3 regions of the Janthinobacterium sp. SUN100 genome follow, and region 3 is predicted to be linked to each of the others. Evidence: predicted binding sites of a transcription regulator. Region 3 holds the regulator's gene; each other region holds the start of a gene.
What was found. The regulator FNR, encoded in region 3, switches genes on or off when oxygen is low (the NO sensors DNR and NnrR bind a similar motif). The targets are predictions, from matches to a motif close to TTGATNNNNATCAA.
Positions count from the first base shown of each region.

Region 1: a site for FNR is predicted at 3,024-3,037, ahead of O0881_RS15630 (DUF3079 domain-containing protein). Genes of this name have one in related genera too.
Region 2: a site for FNR is predicted at 1,293-1,306, ahead of O0881_RS01860 (XrtA system polysaccharide chain length determinant). Genes of this name have one in related genera too.

Region 1 is NZ_JAPUBU010000002.1:749,831-754,343, reverse strand. It holds gene O0881_RS15655 (GFA family protein) at 1-294, shown strand, start outside; gene O0881_RS15650 (hypothetical protein) at 532-966, opposite strand; gene O0881_RS15645 (hypothetical protein) at 999-1,745, opposite strand; gene O0881_RS15640 (GNAT family N-acetyltransferase) at 2,090-2,497, shown strand; gene O0881_RS15635 (hypothetical protein) at 2,526-2,984, shown strand; gene O0881_RS15630 (DUF3079 domain-containing protein) at 3,122-3,322, shown strand; gene O0881_RS15625 (hypothetical protein) at 3,387-3,557, shown strand; gene O0881_RS15620 (MFS transporter) at 3,561-4,513, opposite strand, start outside.
Region 2 is NZ_JAPUBU010000001.1:465,126-469,638, reverse strand. It holds gene O0881_RS01870 (long-chain N-acyl amino acid synthase) at 1-369, opposite strand, end outside; gene O0881_RS01865 (XrtA/PEP-CTERM system exopolysaccharide export protein) at 570-1,193, opposite strand; gene O0881_RS01860 (XrtA system polysaccharide chain length determinant) at 1,437-2,966, shown strand; gene O0881_RS01855 (XrtA-associated tyrosine autokinase) at 2,983-3,825, shown strand; gene O0881_RS01850 (TIGR03016 family PEP-CTERM system-associated outer membrane protein) at 3,809-4,513, shown strand, end outside.
Region 3 is NZ_JAPUBU010000003.1:716,167-720,679, forward strand. It holds gene O0881_RS19730 (response regulator) at 1-1,526, opposite strand, end outside; gene fnr (fumarate/nitrate reduction transcriptional regulator Fnr) at 1,776-2,534, shown strand; gene O0881_RS19740 (FixH family protein) at 2,672-3,196, opposite strand; gene ccoG (cytochrome c oxidase accessory protein CcoG) at 3,299-4,513, opposite strand, start outside.

The DNA.
Region 1 (4,513 bases), on a different contig from region 3:
GGAGCGAGCGCCTTGGCCTTCGTTGATAAAAAATCATTTACCTTGCTGGCGGGACGGGAATTCATTCAACGCTATGAGCCGGAGCCTCCGTTTACATATGCAAGAACTTTTTGCAAAAAATGCGGAACTTCTTTAGGGGAAATTGGCTCAGAGAATGATTCATTTCCCATCTCAGTCAATTGCCTGGATGATGACCCTGAGGCAAGAATACAATTCCATGTGCATGTTGGCTCCAAGCCTGCATGGTATGAGATTTGTGATAGTGCAAAACAGTTCCAAGAAAGTCCGACATAATAAGAAAAGCCAGTCATTTGACTGGCTTTTTTATCGCATGTTGTCAGGTCCGGTGCGGGAGGATTGCTTTTATTCGTCCATGGCCCAATTGCCTTGATATCTATTTCGTGGCTTGCGTTTCAATTGAGCCGGCATCCACGACGTCCAACGCCGTTGTCCATGCGCCAATGGCGGAACTGGCCTTTGCGCCCATTCGATCTTGGCTTCCCAAGCGATCATTTATGCGCGATGCCCCCTTTAACGGCTAACTGGCACAAACACTTCCCAATTATGCTGTATCGCGGGATTGACGGTCTTGGCGCAACTCACGGCAACATTCGGCCCAGACAGGCCGTGGCTTTTCGGAACCCATGCGGCACGCAAAGGCGCTGCGCATTTGGTAACCAGAATCTTCCGGTTCGGCTGCATGACTTGCCATCTTGTTCCATTTTTGAGATTTTCTGCTGCAATAAACTTGACGGCAGCATCCCTTATCTCAAACAAGCCATGTATGTCGCCTCGTGTCCGATCCTCGTCTATTGTGGTCGCGAGTGCCGGTGAAATACCGGCAACAAGAAAAAAAGAAACGACAAGGGGGGCGTACACGCGTTCTTTCAATTGTGAGGGTAGCAATATATTTACATCCTTGCCAAGTCTATTCGATATTGGATAGGAAGGGGCATCGCCAGGCATGTGCGCATTGGCGAATTTTCAGCGTGACACAGTCAGGCTTCTTCGCCCCGTCGATAGGTGAATTGTTGACGGCTAACCCCCTGGGTGACAAAGTCAGCATCTGGCGGTATCGTTTCCCAGAAAAATTCCCGCTGAAAGATCGGGATCTTGTTGAATTTTCGCGAACGGAATATCCATCTGTTTTTCGTGAAATCGCTGTAGCGGTCGCCTTTGAACTGCTTGTGTACAGTTGTGAAAGGAAGCAAATTTTCAGCGATATCCGGGAAAGCCAGGCTCGGGTTGTCGTCCTTGAATTTCTCAAAAATGCCAAACTGATCTCTGCAGATGACTTGAATGGCAGTCTCTGGAAAACGATGGCGTGGAGACCATAGGACGTTCCAGCCTGATTCTATTTCATTGATGAAATTTGCCAGGTGCGGCGACATAATATAGGCGTCCGACTCGATGTGGATGATTTTATCGACGCCTAATTCATTTGCCACATTGATGGAGTGGAGAAAGCTCCGCCACCAGCCAGGATAATCAATCCCGCTTTGTCGCCCCAGATTGTTATCGAAGCGAATGATGAGATTTTTCTCGTCATTTGAAATCAGCGTATCTTTATGGGAAACCGTCTTGATGATTTCGGCAGGTGGAAGAAATGGCGAACCATCGTCAATCATTATTTTTTTTATTGCATTGATTGGTATGTTTTCGTAGTAGTCGAGCCACCGTTGATACCGGCTTTCCCAGGATGGCGCATCTTTTATGAAACTGGTGCAGAATATAATGGCTTTCATTGGCTAAGCACATTCCTTGTATCTGAAAAATCCGGGTTATTTACGGGTTTATTTATTGAAATTTGCATATATTTTAACAGGTCGGAGGCGCTTGAATCAACGTACGGCATGCCGGCGAGGGAGTTGGCGGCCACCCGGTGGCATCATGGCTTCTGGCGCGCTCCGGCGCTGTCACGCCATGAACCGGCAGATCCCGCTGCCTCCGCCCGCTTGGGGCGTATCGTCCACAGGCATGGATGACCGCTGGTTATACTATTGCATACAAGAGGTTTCTTCCCGTGCCCGCAATGGCAATATTTTGAATGCAAACGCGCCATGCGCGAACTCTTTACACCCGTGAACCAATGAAAAACATCACCGTCGAATATCGCCATAACTTCCCCCTCGATCCGCTCGATGTCGTCCGTGTCTTCGATCAATCCGGCATCAAGCGCCCGACCGCCAATCTCCCGAGAATCGCGCGCATGTTCGCCGCGCCTTGCCTCTCTCTGTCGGCTTGGGTGGATAATGAGCTGGTGGGGGTGGCCCGCTCGCTGACCGATTATGCGTATTGCTGCTATCTGTCGGACCTGGCCGTCGACCAGCGGTACCAGGGGCTGGGTATCGGCAAGGAACTTGTCAAGCGCACCCAGGCCATCATCGGCGACGACGTGTCCTTGATACTGCTCTCCGCCCCGGACGCCATGTCCTACTATCCGATGCTCGGTTTCGAGCCTGCCGGCAACGCTTACGTCATCCGGCGCAAACATTGAGCGACCGTTTTAACAATTCCCGCACCTGATGAAACCCGTCTATACCCTCGCCGAAGCCCTGGCAAAAGATCCCGGCCGCGTCGCCAAAACCCAGGCCCTCACCCTCGACAGTGCCAGGCCCCACATGGGCCTGAAGGGCAGGCATGGCTTGTTCGCTTCCGATGTCTGGTGGGAAAGCATCGAGGCACAGCGCCTCCCGACGCAAACCTTGACGGGCATCATCGAACGCACGTATTTCGCGGGCCAGGACAGCCGCCGTGGCGATCAGGTCAACAGCTTCACCTTGCGCATGGCGGATGGCTCGGCAGTGGACGAAAGCATCTACATAAACCACAAGCAAGACATCAGGCTGTTCGTGCCTGGCGCGATGGTGACGATGGTCTACGCGCAAGATGAGCTGAAGGCACAGCCGGCCGCCGACGGCGGTGTCAATGTGGCGCGTATCGTGCTGGAAGTGGCCATATCCGTCAGAAACGATAAAGAGTAGGGGGTGGCGCCATGCCGATGCTCCACGATCTGCACAAGCTTGATATTGGACAAGTTTCTAGCTGAAATTGGTTTGACCTCCCCCCGCGCCAGGTCTAGAGTCGACAAGGAACCCTCAACGGACCACGATCGCCTCCCATGGCCAAGCCTTTCCCCTTGAATCCCAAGAACCCCGAACGCATCTGCTGGGGCTGCGACAAGTATTGTCCGCCGGATGCCATGCGCTGCGGCAATGGTTCCGAACGCACGCAGCATCCGATCGAGCTGTTTGGCGAAGGCTGGAATGACTGGGGGCTGGCGGCGGCCGACAAGGCCGACAAGGACGAACACCAGCCTTGACGGCAAGCGCAGCACGCGGCGCGCCGCTACAATCTCTTCATCGCGTCCGCGCTGAGGAGCCTCCATGCAAGAAACCCTGTCCCGCTGGCTGGCAAGCAGCGCCGGCGATGTCCAGTTCGTCGAGCACCCGCTGCGCAACACGGCCACGGTGGCGCTGTCGCATGCCACCCTGATCCGTTTCCTCGCGCATACGGGACACGTGCCCCTCATCATGAGCGTCCCCGCGGCTCCCTGATGCTCAATGCCCGGCCACGGGCGCGCCGCCGCTGCGCCGTCCCAGCCGGAAACCATGCGCGCGGGCAGACCAGGCGATGGCAAAGGCCAGCACCAGCAAGCTGACCATGGCCCACGGGAAGGCGCCCGCGCCCCAGGTTTCCAGCAAGGCGCCGCCTGCCACGCCCGCTGCCGCGATGGCTCCATTCCACGCCACCACATTCATCGACAAGGCCACGTCGGCGCCGCTGCCGGCCGTGTCGGCCAGCGCCGTCTGCAACAGCGTTGCCGCGCCGCCAAAGGACAAGCCCCAGACGGCCATGCCCAGGTAAATGACAATGGGAAACTGTGACGCGATGCCCAGCACGAGGGCCGTCGCGGCGAACACGCCCAGGCTGACCAGCACGGTGGCGCGCAGGTGGCGCTCGACCAGCTTGCCCGTGATCCAGATGCCGGCCATGGCGGCGGCGCCGAAGACGAGCAAGACCAGGTCGACCCGTTCCGTCAATCCGGCCGGCGCCACGAATGGGGCGATGTAGGTGTAGAGAATGTTGTGCGCCAGCATCCAGGCGATGACGACGGCCAGCACGGGGCGCACGCCCGGCGTCGTGAAGACGCGGCGCAGGGGCAGGCGTTCATGGACGGACTGGCCCGGATAGTCCGGTACCTTCGCCAGCACCCAGGCGATCAGGATCAATGTCAGGGCGGAAATGATCCAGAATGCGGCGCGCCAGCCGACGAGCGAACCGAGCAAGGTGCCCAGCGGCACGCCCAGGGACAGGGCGACAGGCGCGCCCACCATGGCAAGCGCCAGGGCGCGGCCTTGCTGATGCGGCGCCACCATGCGCCGCGCGTAGCCTGCCAGCAAGCTCCACGCCAGTCCGGCCGCCATGCCGGCAAAGAAACGGGCCGCGAGGGTCAGCCAGTAGTGGGACGACAGCGCCGTGACGGTATTGAACACGAGAAAGCCGATGATGG
Region 2 (4,513 bases), on a different contig from region 3:
CCGGCCTTCCTCGCGCAGGATGTCGAGCTTGTCGCGGAAGTTTTCATCGGCCGGCAAGCCGGTCTCGTCATTGTCGAGGCACAGGGTCATGGTGCCGACGGTGGTGCCGGCCGTTTCCGCAAACAGCGTGATTTTATTCAGGGCATGCGCGATGCCGGGATCGACGGCATAACCGCGCCAGCCGTACATCTTGCGGATCAGCAAACTGGCCGCCTCACGCCGGCCGCGCGAATTGGCCATGCGGATATGAAAGCGCTGCAGGTCGAGCTCATGCTCCATGGCCGGGTCGATCTGCCCCTCGCCCACCACCAGGTCATTGAAAGTACCGGGCGTGTCGAAGGAAATAATGGGTTCATCTTCAAAGCTCATCTTGTCCTCACGTTCATCGGCCGCCGTCGAGACGGACTGAAGCCAATGCCTTGTGACAAGATAAAAACTGGAGAAGTTCCCGCGCCAGGCAAAAAAAACAGAAGAAATATGCTATTTAATAGCAAAATTGCATGCTGAAATTTGCCTGCAAGTACAAAATGACAAATATAAGTGCTGTTTTGATATTGCCGAGTCCGCTATTAAAAGAAGCTCTCCGGTATCAGCAGCACGTCGCCCGGGCGCATCATGACGTTGGCGGAAATATCGCCACGCTTCAAGAGGTCGTCGAGGCGCACGCCCAGCTGCTGCTGGTTGCCTTCCCGCATGCGGATGATGCTGGCCTTGTTGCCGGCCGCAAAATCGGTGATGCCGCCCACGGCGATGAGCACATCCATCAGCGACATGCCCAGCCGGTACGGCAGCGCCTGCGGCTTGGCCGCTTCGCCGATGACGCGGATCTGCTCGCCATACGGGCCCGAGAAATTGGTGACGATGACCGTCACCACGGGCTGCTGGATGAACTTGCCCAACGCTTGCTCGATGTCGCGCGCCAGCTGGGTCGACGTCTTGCCGCTGGCGGGCAAATCCTCGACCAGCGGCGTGGTGATCTTGCCGTCCGGCCGCACGGCCACCGTCAGCGACACTTCCGGATTGCGCCAGACGATGATGTTGACGGAGTCTCCCGGTCCGATCAGGTAGTCGTGCATGGGCGCGCTGTCGTCGGAGGGCGCCAGCGGATGGGACGTGCGGCAGGCACCCAGCAGGCCGGCGGCCAAGCCCAGGCCCAGCGTGTTGCAGACAAATGCACGGCGAAACGGATTCATGCGGAGCCTCTTCGAGTCGATGGCGCGTCCATGGCCGGCCGCGCAGAACCAGCCTGGGCCGCGAACTTCCTATGATTATTAAAACCCGGCAAGTCAACCTTGAGGCGTATCAAGAAGCAATCATCTTGGGAAATTTTGCCTCCCAGCCGCCCTATACTTTGCTTACTCAACAGGCAAGCATTTCTTGCAAGACGCCGTCGCCAGCCCATCGACCGTGCAGCACCGTCACCTGAAGGAAGCGACATGGAAGAATTGATACAGCAATTGCTTTCCAGCCTGAAAGGCATCTGGAAGTACCGCTGGCATGCGGTGCTGGTGGCGTGGCTGGTGGCCGTCGTCGGCTTCATCAAGGTGATCACCCTGCCCGACGACTTCCAGACGTCGGCGCGCGTATTTGTCGATACGCAAACCATCCTCAAGCCGCTGATGGCCGGCATGACCAGCGTGCCGAACACGGAACAGCAGGTGGCCATCATGAGCCGCACCCTGCTCAGCCGCCCGAACGTGGAGCGCGTCATGCGCATGGTCGACCTCGACCTCGATTCGAAGACCGTGCGCGAACACGAGGCCCAGCTCGACGACCTGATGAGCCGCATCAAGATCACGGGCACCAACGCGTATGACATCTACACGATCAGCTACAGCGGGCGCGACCCGAAGCTGGTGCGCGACGTGGTGCAAAGCCTGCTCACCATCTTTGTCGAAGGCAGTTTCCAGGGGAAAAAGGGCGATTCGCAAAAGGCGGTGCAATTCATCGACGAGCAGATCAAGAATTACGAGGACAAGCTGAGCGCGGCGGAAAACCTCGTGAAGGAATTCAAGATCCGCAACAATCTGCTGCTGCCGCGCCAGGGCATCGACTATGGCAGCCAGCTGCTGATGTCGTCCGATAGCCTGAACAATGCCAAGCTGGAACTGGTCGAAGCGGAGCAGGCCCGCAAGGCCATCCAGAGCCAGATCGAAGGCGACGAGCCCGTGCTCGACCTGGAGCCGAACGCATCGGCCATCGCGAATCCCGAACTCGACGAGCGCATCGCCACGCTCAACAAGAACCTCGACAGCCTGCGCATGCAATTTACGGAACTGCACCCCGACATCATCTCCTCGAAGCGCCTCATTGCCCAGCTGGAAGAACGCAAGATCGAAGAAAGCAAGCTGAAGACGGCGGCCGGCGACCCGGGCAAGAACTACAGCCCCATGCTGCAGCAGCTGAAGGTGGCGCTGACGGATGCGGACGCCAAGGTGGCCGCCATCCGCGCCCGCGTGCAGGAATACAACGCGCGCAATGAACGCCTGCTGGCGCAGAGCAATGCCGTGCCCGAGGTGGAGTCGCAGCTGGCGCAGCTGAACCGCGATTACATCATCAACAAGGAAAACTATGAAAAGCTGATCGGCCGGCGCGAAGCGGCCAAGCTGTCGGGCGAACTCAGCTCCACCACGGAAATGATGGCCTTCAAGATCATCGACCCGCCCACGGTGCAATATGCGCCCGTCGGCCCGAACCGCCCGCTGCTGTTCAGCGCGGCGCTGGGCGCGGCCCTGGTGGCCGGCGTCGCCACGGCCTTGCTCATCAGCCAGGTGCGTCCCACCTTCCTCAGCCCCGCCGAACTGCGCGACGCGACGGGCTTGAACGTGCTGGGCACGGTATCGATGAACTGGACGGCGCTGCAGCAAGTGCGCCGCCGCCGCGCACGCTATGGCTTTGGCGCCTGCCTGGGCAGCCTGTTCGTGCTGTACGGCGGGGTCATGACGGCCGCGCTGCTGAAATTCTAGATCCCAGGGAGCGACGATGAGCAGCAAGGACAGCGGCAAGCAGGAACCCACCATCCTGGGCGTGGCCGAGGCCGGCGTGCCGTACGGCGCAGCGGGCGCGGCGGGTGCGGATGGCGCGGACGCGGCCCGGTCGCCCCAGTACCGCCCCCTGAACCTGGCCCGGCTGGCGGAGCAAGGCATGCTCACGCAGGAAGGCGGACGCAGCTCGGTGGCCGAGGATTTCCGCATCATCAAGCGCCCGCTGCTGCGCCAGGCGCGCGCCAGCGGCACCGAGGCCATCCGCCACGGCAACCTGATCGTCGTCACCAGCGCCATGCCCGGCGAAGGCAAGACCTACTGCGCCGTGAACCTGGCCATGAGCATCGCCATGGAAATGGATATCACGGTGCTGCTGGTCGATGCCGACGTGGCGCGCCCGTCCGTGCTGAAGGTGCTGGGCCTGCCGCCGGAGCCGGGACTGATGGACGTGCTGCTCGACCCGCAACTGGCGATGGGCGACGTGATCCTGAAAACCAATGTGGCCAACCTGAGCATCCTGCCCGCCGGGCGCAGCAACAAGCATGCGACGGAATTGCTGGCCAGCCGCGCCATGAGCCGCCTGCTGGCGGAAATTGCCAGCCGCTACAGCGACCGCGTCGTCATCTTCGATTCGCCGCCCCTCTTGATCACCAGCGAGGCACACGCGCTGGTCGGGCAGATGGGGCAAGTGGTGATGGTGGTCGAAGCGGAAACGACGACGCAGCACGCCGTCAAGGAAGCGCTGCGGCAGATCGAGTCGTGCGAACACATTCATTTGATCTACAACAAGACCAAATCGTTCCCCGGCAACGACTACTACGGCTATGGCTATTACGACTAGCGGCCGGGTTCCGCTGCCGCTGCTGCCGTTCCTGTCGCTGCTGCTGCCCCTGCCGGCCGGCGCCGTCGACTGGCTGGTGAAACCGTCGCTGCGCCTGCGCGAAAGCTATACGGACAATGCCTTGCGCGCGCCGTCCGGCCAGGCGCAATCGGACTTCATCACGGAAATCGCGCCCGCCATCGCCCTCATCGGCACGGGCCCGCGCCTGCGCGTGCACCTCGATTACAGCTGGCGCAAATACCTGTCGGGGCAGCGCGCCGATACGGATACCCACGAACTGCGCGCCTCGGCCGACGCCGAGCTGGTGCAGGACTGGTTCTTCATCGATGCGGACGCCAGCGTGAGCCGGCGCAACATCTCGCCATTCGGCCCGCAACTGATCGACGGCCTGCCCGACACGGACAATGCCAGCACCGTGCGCACGACGGGCATCAGCCCCTACCTGCGCCACCGTTTCCGCGGCCTGGCCTCGGCCGAGCTGCGCTACACGCGCAACACGGTCGACAGCGGCGGCGACCTGCTCTCCGTGCACAGCGATGAACTGGAGTTGCTGCTCAATGGCGAGCCGCGCGGCAACGGCTGGACCTGGAACGCCAGCCACGACGTGCGCCGCACGCAGGACAGCAAGCTGGCGCCCGTGCGCATGCAGCGCAGCAGCGCGGGCTTGCGCTATCCCATCAACAGCAAG
Region 3 (4,513 bases):
TTGCCGGCCAGGTTGACGAGGATTTGCTGCAGGCGCTGGGCGTCGCCCACGAGACGCCGCGGCACATCGGGCTCGACGGCGATGGCCAGTTCCAGCTCCTTTTCGCCCGCATTCATCGTCATCGTCGTGGCCAGGGTATTCATGACTTCGTCGAGGTCGAATTCGACGGGCGACAACTCCATGCGCCGCGCCTCGATCTTCGAATAGTCGAGCACGTCATTGAGGATGCCCAGCAGCGACTGGCCCGCCACTCTGACCATGGTCAGATACTTGCGCTGTTCCGTGTCGAGCCTGGTATTGCCCAGCAAATACACCATGCCCAGCACGGCATTGAGGGGCGTGCGGATTTCATGGCTCATGTTGGCCACGAAATCGCTCTTCGCGCGGTTGGCCGCCTCGGCCCGGTCGCGTTCCTGTTCCAGCTCCGCCGCGCGCGATTCGAGTTCCTGCTGCAGGCGGTCGCGTTCGCTCATCAGGCCGTTGAACGCTTCCGTCAGTTCGCCGATCTCGTCGCGCTGCTGCACCGGCACGGGCGTGAAGCGGCTGCCGCTGGTGCGCAGGGCTTGCAGGGTGTCGCGCAGGCGCACCAGCGGCGACAGCAGGCGCACGGTGACCCAGCCCAGCACAAAGGCGGCCAGCAGCGAGGCGAGGATGCTCCACAGCACCAATCGGTACAGCACGCCATCGAACGGTTCGAAGGCATCCTCGACGGGGAGCGAGGCGGCCAGCAGCCAGTTCACGGATTTCAGGCGCTTGAAGCTGTTGACGGCCGTGATGCCGCGGCTGTTGGTGCTGACCATGCTGCCTTCGCCATCTTCCTTCAGCAGCTGGGTCGTCGTCAGGTTGGCGTTCGGCTTGCGCGGTTGCAGCAAGCGGCTGGTATCGGGGTGCAGCACGTAGCGCGGCACGGCGCCGCGCGTGAGAATGAAGTAATAGCCGTTCTTGCCGATCTTTTCCGAGCGCAGGCGGCCCAGCAGGTTGTCCTTGTACAGGCGCAGCACGCCGATCACCACGCCGGCCACCTGGCCATCGGCGGCCAGCACGGGCGCCACCATCTGCACGATGGGCATGCCGCTCGACTTGCCCAGCATCGGTTCGGTGATCATGGGCTGGCGCGTGCGCAGGACGGTCTGGAAATACTCGCGCTCGGCGACGTTGATGCCGGCGCGCCCCGCTACCTCCGGCATGTCGGCCACGACGGCGCCATGCGCGTCGAGCACCAGCACGTCATCGAACAGCACCAGCATCGAGCGGCGCGAATAGTATTCGCGCAATTGGGCGGGCCGGGCGATCAATTCCGGCGGCTGCTGCCTGGCCGTCAGGGTGACGATCTGCAGCAGCATGCCCAGCTTGTCGTCGAGCTCGGCAGCGGTGCGGGTGATCAGGGACGATTGCTGGCTCAGCAGTACTCGGGTGAAGTCGTCGCGCATGTGCTGCACCTGGATCATGGTGACCAGCGCGATCATGGCGATCGAGGTCAGGCTGGTGGCCAGCGCGACTTTTGTTTTAATGCCGAGAGGCTTCATGATTTCCTTTTCAGTACCGGGCGGCACAGGCGGCAGATAATGCTGTCAGGAATTTTCCTATCAATACCCCAGCTTGGCAAGCGCCGCCGCGCAAATTGCCCGCCCTGTACGGGCTTTTGACGATGTTGCCATATAATTAAAGGCTGGACGTCGTTTATTCGCCGAATTTACGGTGAAATTGGCATACGGCAACCCTGTATGCGGCTGTATGCAGTAAACTTGTTGTTGCATTTTCTAAAAGGTACCGACATGACTGAAGCGCTACTCACTCCAACCTTGCCCACCGTGAACGTGGAGGCGTTGCGTGCGCGATGCTCGACCTGCAGCATGCATCAATTGTGCCTGCCGATGGGCCTCGATGTGGGCGACATGGACAGGCTGGACCAGATCATCGGCCGCCGCCGCAAGATCGTGCGCGGCGCCTCGCTGTTCCGTATCGGCGACTCGTTCCAGAACCTGTATGCGATCCGCCTGGGGCATTTCAAGACGTACCAGATCAATCCGGGCGGCGAAGAGCAGGTGACGGGCTTCCAGATGGCGGGCGAACTGCTGGGCATGGACGCCATCAGCGCCGACCGCCACCACTGTAATGCGGTGGCGCTGGAAGACAGCGAAGTGTGTGAAATCCCGTTTTCCAGCCTGGAACAATTGTTGGGCAATATGCCGACCCTGCTGCGCCATTTCCACCGCATGATGAGCCAGGAAATCACGCGCGAGCAAAGCGTCATGCTGTTGCTGGGCAATATGCAGGCGACGCAGCGCTTTGCCGCCTTCATCGTCAACCTGGCGTCGCGCTATGAAGCGCGCGGCTATTCGGGCAGCAATTTCCAGCTGCGCATGTCGCGCGAGGAAATCGGCAACTACCTGGGCCTGACCATCGAGAGCGTCAGCCGTCTGCTGTCGAAGTTCAAGAAGGAAGGCTGGCTGCGCGTCTCCAACCGGGAAATTGAAATCCTGCAGCCGGCCAAGCTGAAGGCGATTACGGCCGGCACGGACACCTGCAAGTAACAGCACCGTCAAAACCTGCTGCGCGTCGCGCTTTGCGGCCTGCGATGCTCGCTGGCTCGGCGCCCCCGTGCATAGCACAGCTGCGCTTCTCAACCACAAATCACTGCCGCTCGCTACGGTTTTCCCGGCGCTGTACGTTATAGCTCTTCATCCGCATGCAGCGCGATGCTGCGCTGCAGGGGCCAGGTCCAGATGCCGGACAGGCGCCACTCGCGTTTGTCGTTTTCCACCAGCACTTGCCAGCGGCTGCGCTCGAGCATCGGCAGCGCCACGGAAAAATTGCCGGCCGCATCGGGTTGCACCAGCACCTTGATATCCTTTTCCGGCAGGGTCGCATGCGCCAGGTGCAGCTGCAAAGGCGCCTGATAGGCCTTGCCGAAGCTGTGCACGGAACCGGTCAGGCGCGCTTGCGCCACGTCATACGACAGGCGCGTATCCATCGCCAGGTCGCTGGCGATCGTGTCGCGCTTCAAATCCTGGTTGATCGCCTTGCCCTGTTTGTAATAATCGCCCACCACCAGCGCATCGGGCTGCGTAAACGCGATATAGCCCATGAAGCTGCCGACGACCACGGACAGGCCGGGGCCGATCATCAGCAGCCATGGCCAGCGGTGCTTGTACCACGGTGCAACGGGTGCTTGCAGTTTCAGACTGTCGGACATGGTATTTCTCCTGTTTAATCAGCCAGTCCCCGCATGGGGACCGGCCTTCCTGCAACTTCGTGGCGGCGGCGAGGGCACCCGGTCCCCGTCCGCCTTTCCTTGTTACCGCGGCACGATGAATACCGCGCTTTCACGCACATGCAGCGATGGGTCGTCCAGCGATTGCAATTCGATCGCAATCTTGTTCGAGCCCTTCTCTCCCACGCCGTGCGGCACGCGCAGGCGGATCGGCCAACCCAGCGTTTCCGTCGGCTGCAAGGTCACTTCTTCGCGCGTCAGCAAGGTCAGGCCCGGCAAGCCGGAAGCGCTGATTTTGAAATGCTGGCTTTGCTCCGACGTGTTCATGATCTGCAGGCGGTAGACGTTTTCGATCATGCCGTCTTCCACTTCGCGTCCCATGGAACCGCGGTCGCGGATCACGTCCATTTTCAGGGGCGTGCGCAGGGCCAGCGAAGTACACACGGCGATGATGATCAGGGCCAGGATGGAAGTGTAGATCAAGACGCGCGGGCGCATGGCGCGCTGGCGTATCTGCTTCGAATTGAAGTTGTTTTCCATCGCATGGTCGGTACTGTAGCGTACCAGTCCCCGTGGCCGGTCGACCTTGTCCATCACGCTGTTGCAGGCATCGACGCAAGCGGCGCAACCGATGCATTCATACTGCAGGCCGTTACGGATATCGATACCGGTCGGACACACCTGCACGCACAGGGTACAGTCGATGCAATCGCCCAGCTTGTCGTTGTTGCCGGCCTTCTTGCTCATGGCGCCACGTGGTTCGCCGCGCTTGGCATCGTAGGTGATGATCAGGGTGTCCTGGTCGAACATGGCGCTCTGGAAGCGCGCGTAGGGGCACATGTATTTGCACACCTGCTCGCGCAGCCAGCCCGCGTTGCCGTAGGTTGCCAGGCTGTAGAACAAGACCCAGAACCATTCCCAGGGACCGAAGTTCAGCGTGGTCACCGACTGCGCCAGTTCCTTGATCGGCGTGAAGTAGCCGACAAAGGTAAAGCCCGTCCACAGGGCGATGGCGCCCCATACCAGGTGCTTGGCCGTCTTCTTGAACGCCTTGCGCACGGAGGGGCCCTGCTTGTCGAGGGCCATGCGCGCGCTGCGCGTGCCCTCGATGCGGCGTTCGACCCACAGGAAAATTTCCGTGTATACCGTTTGCGGGCAAGAGAACCCGCACCACACCCGCCCGGCAATGGCCGTGACGAGGAACAACAAATACGCACAGATGATCAGCAGGGCCGCCAGATAGATGAAATCCTGGGGCCACAGCACGACGCCGAAAATGTAGAACTTGCGCGTGGTCAA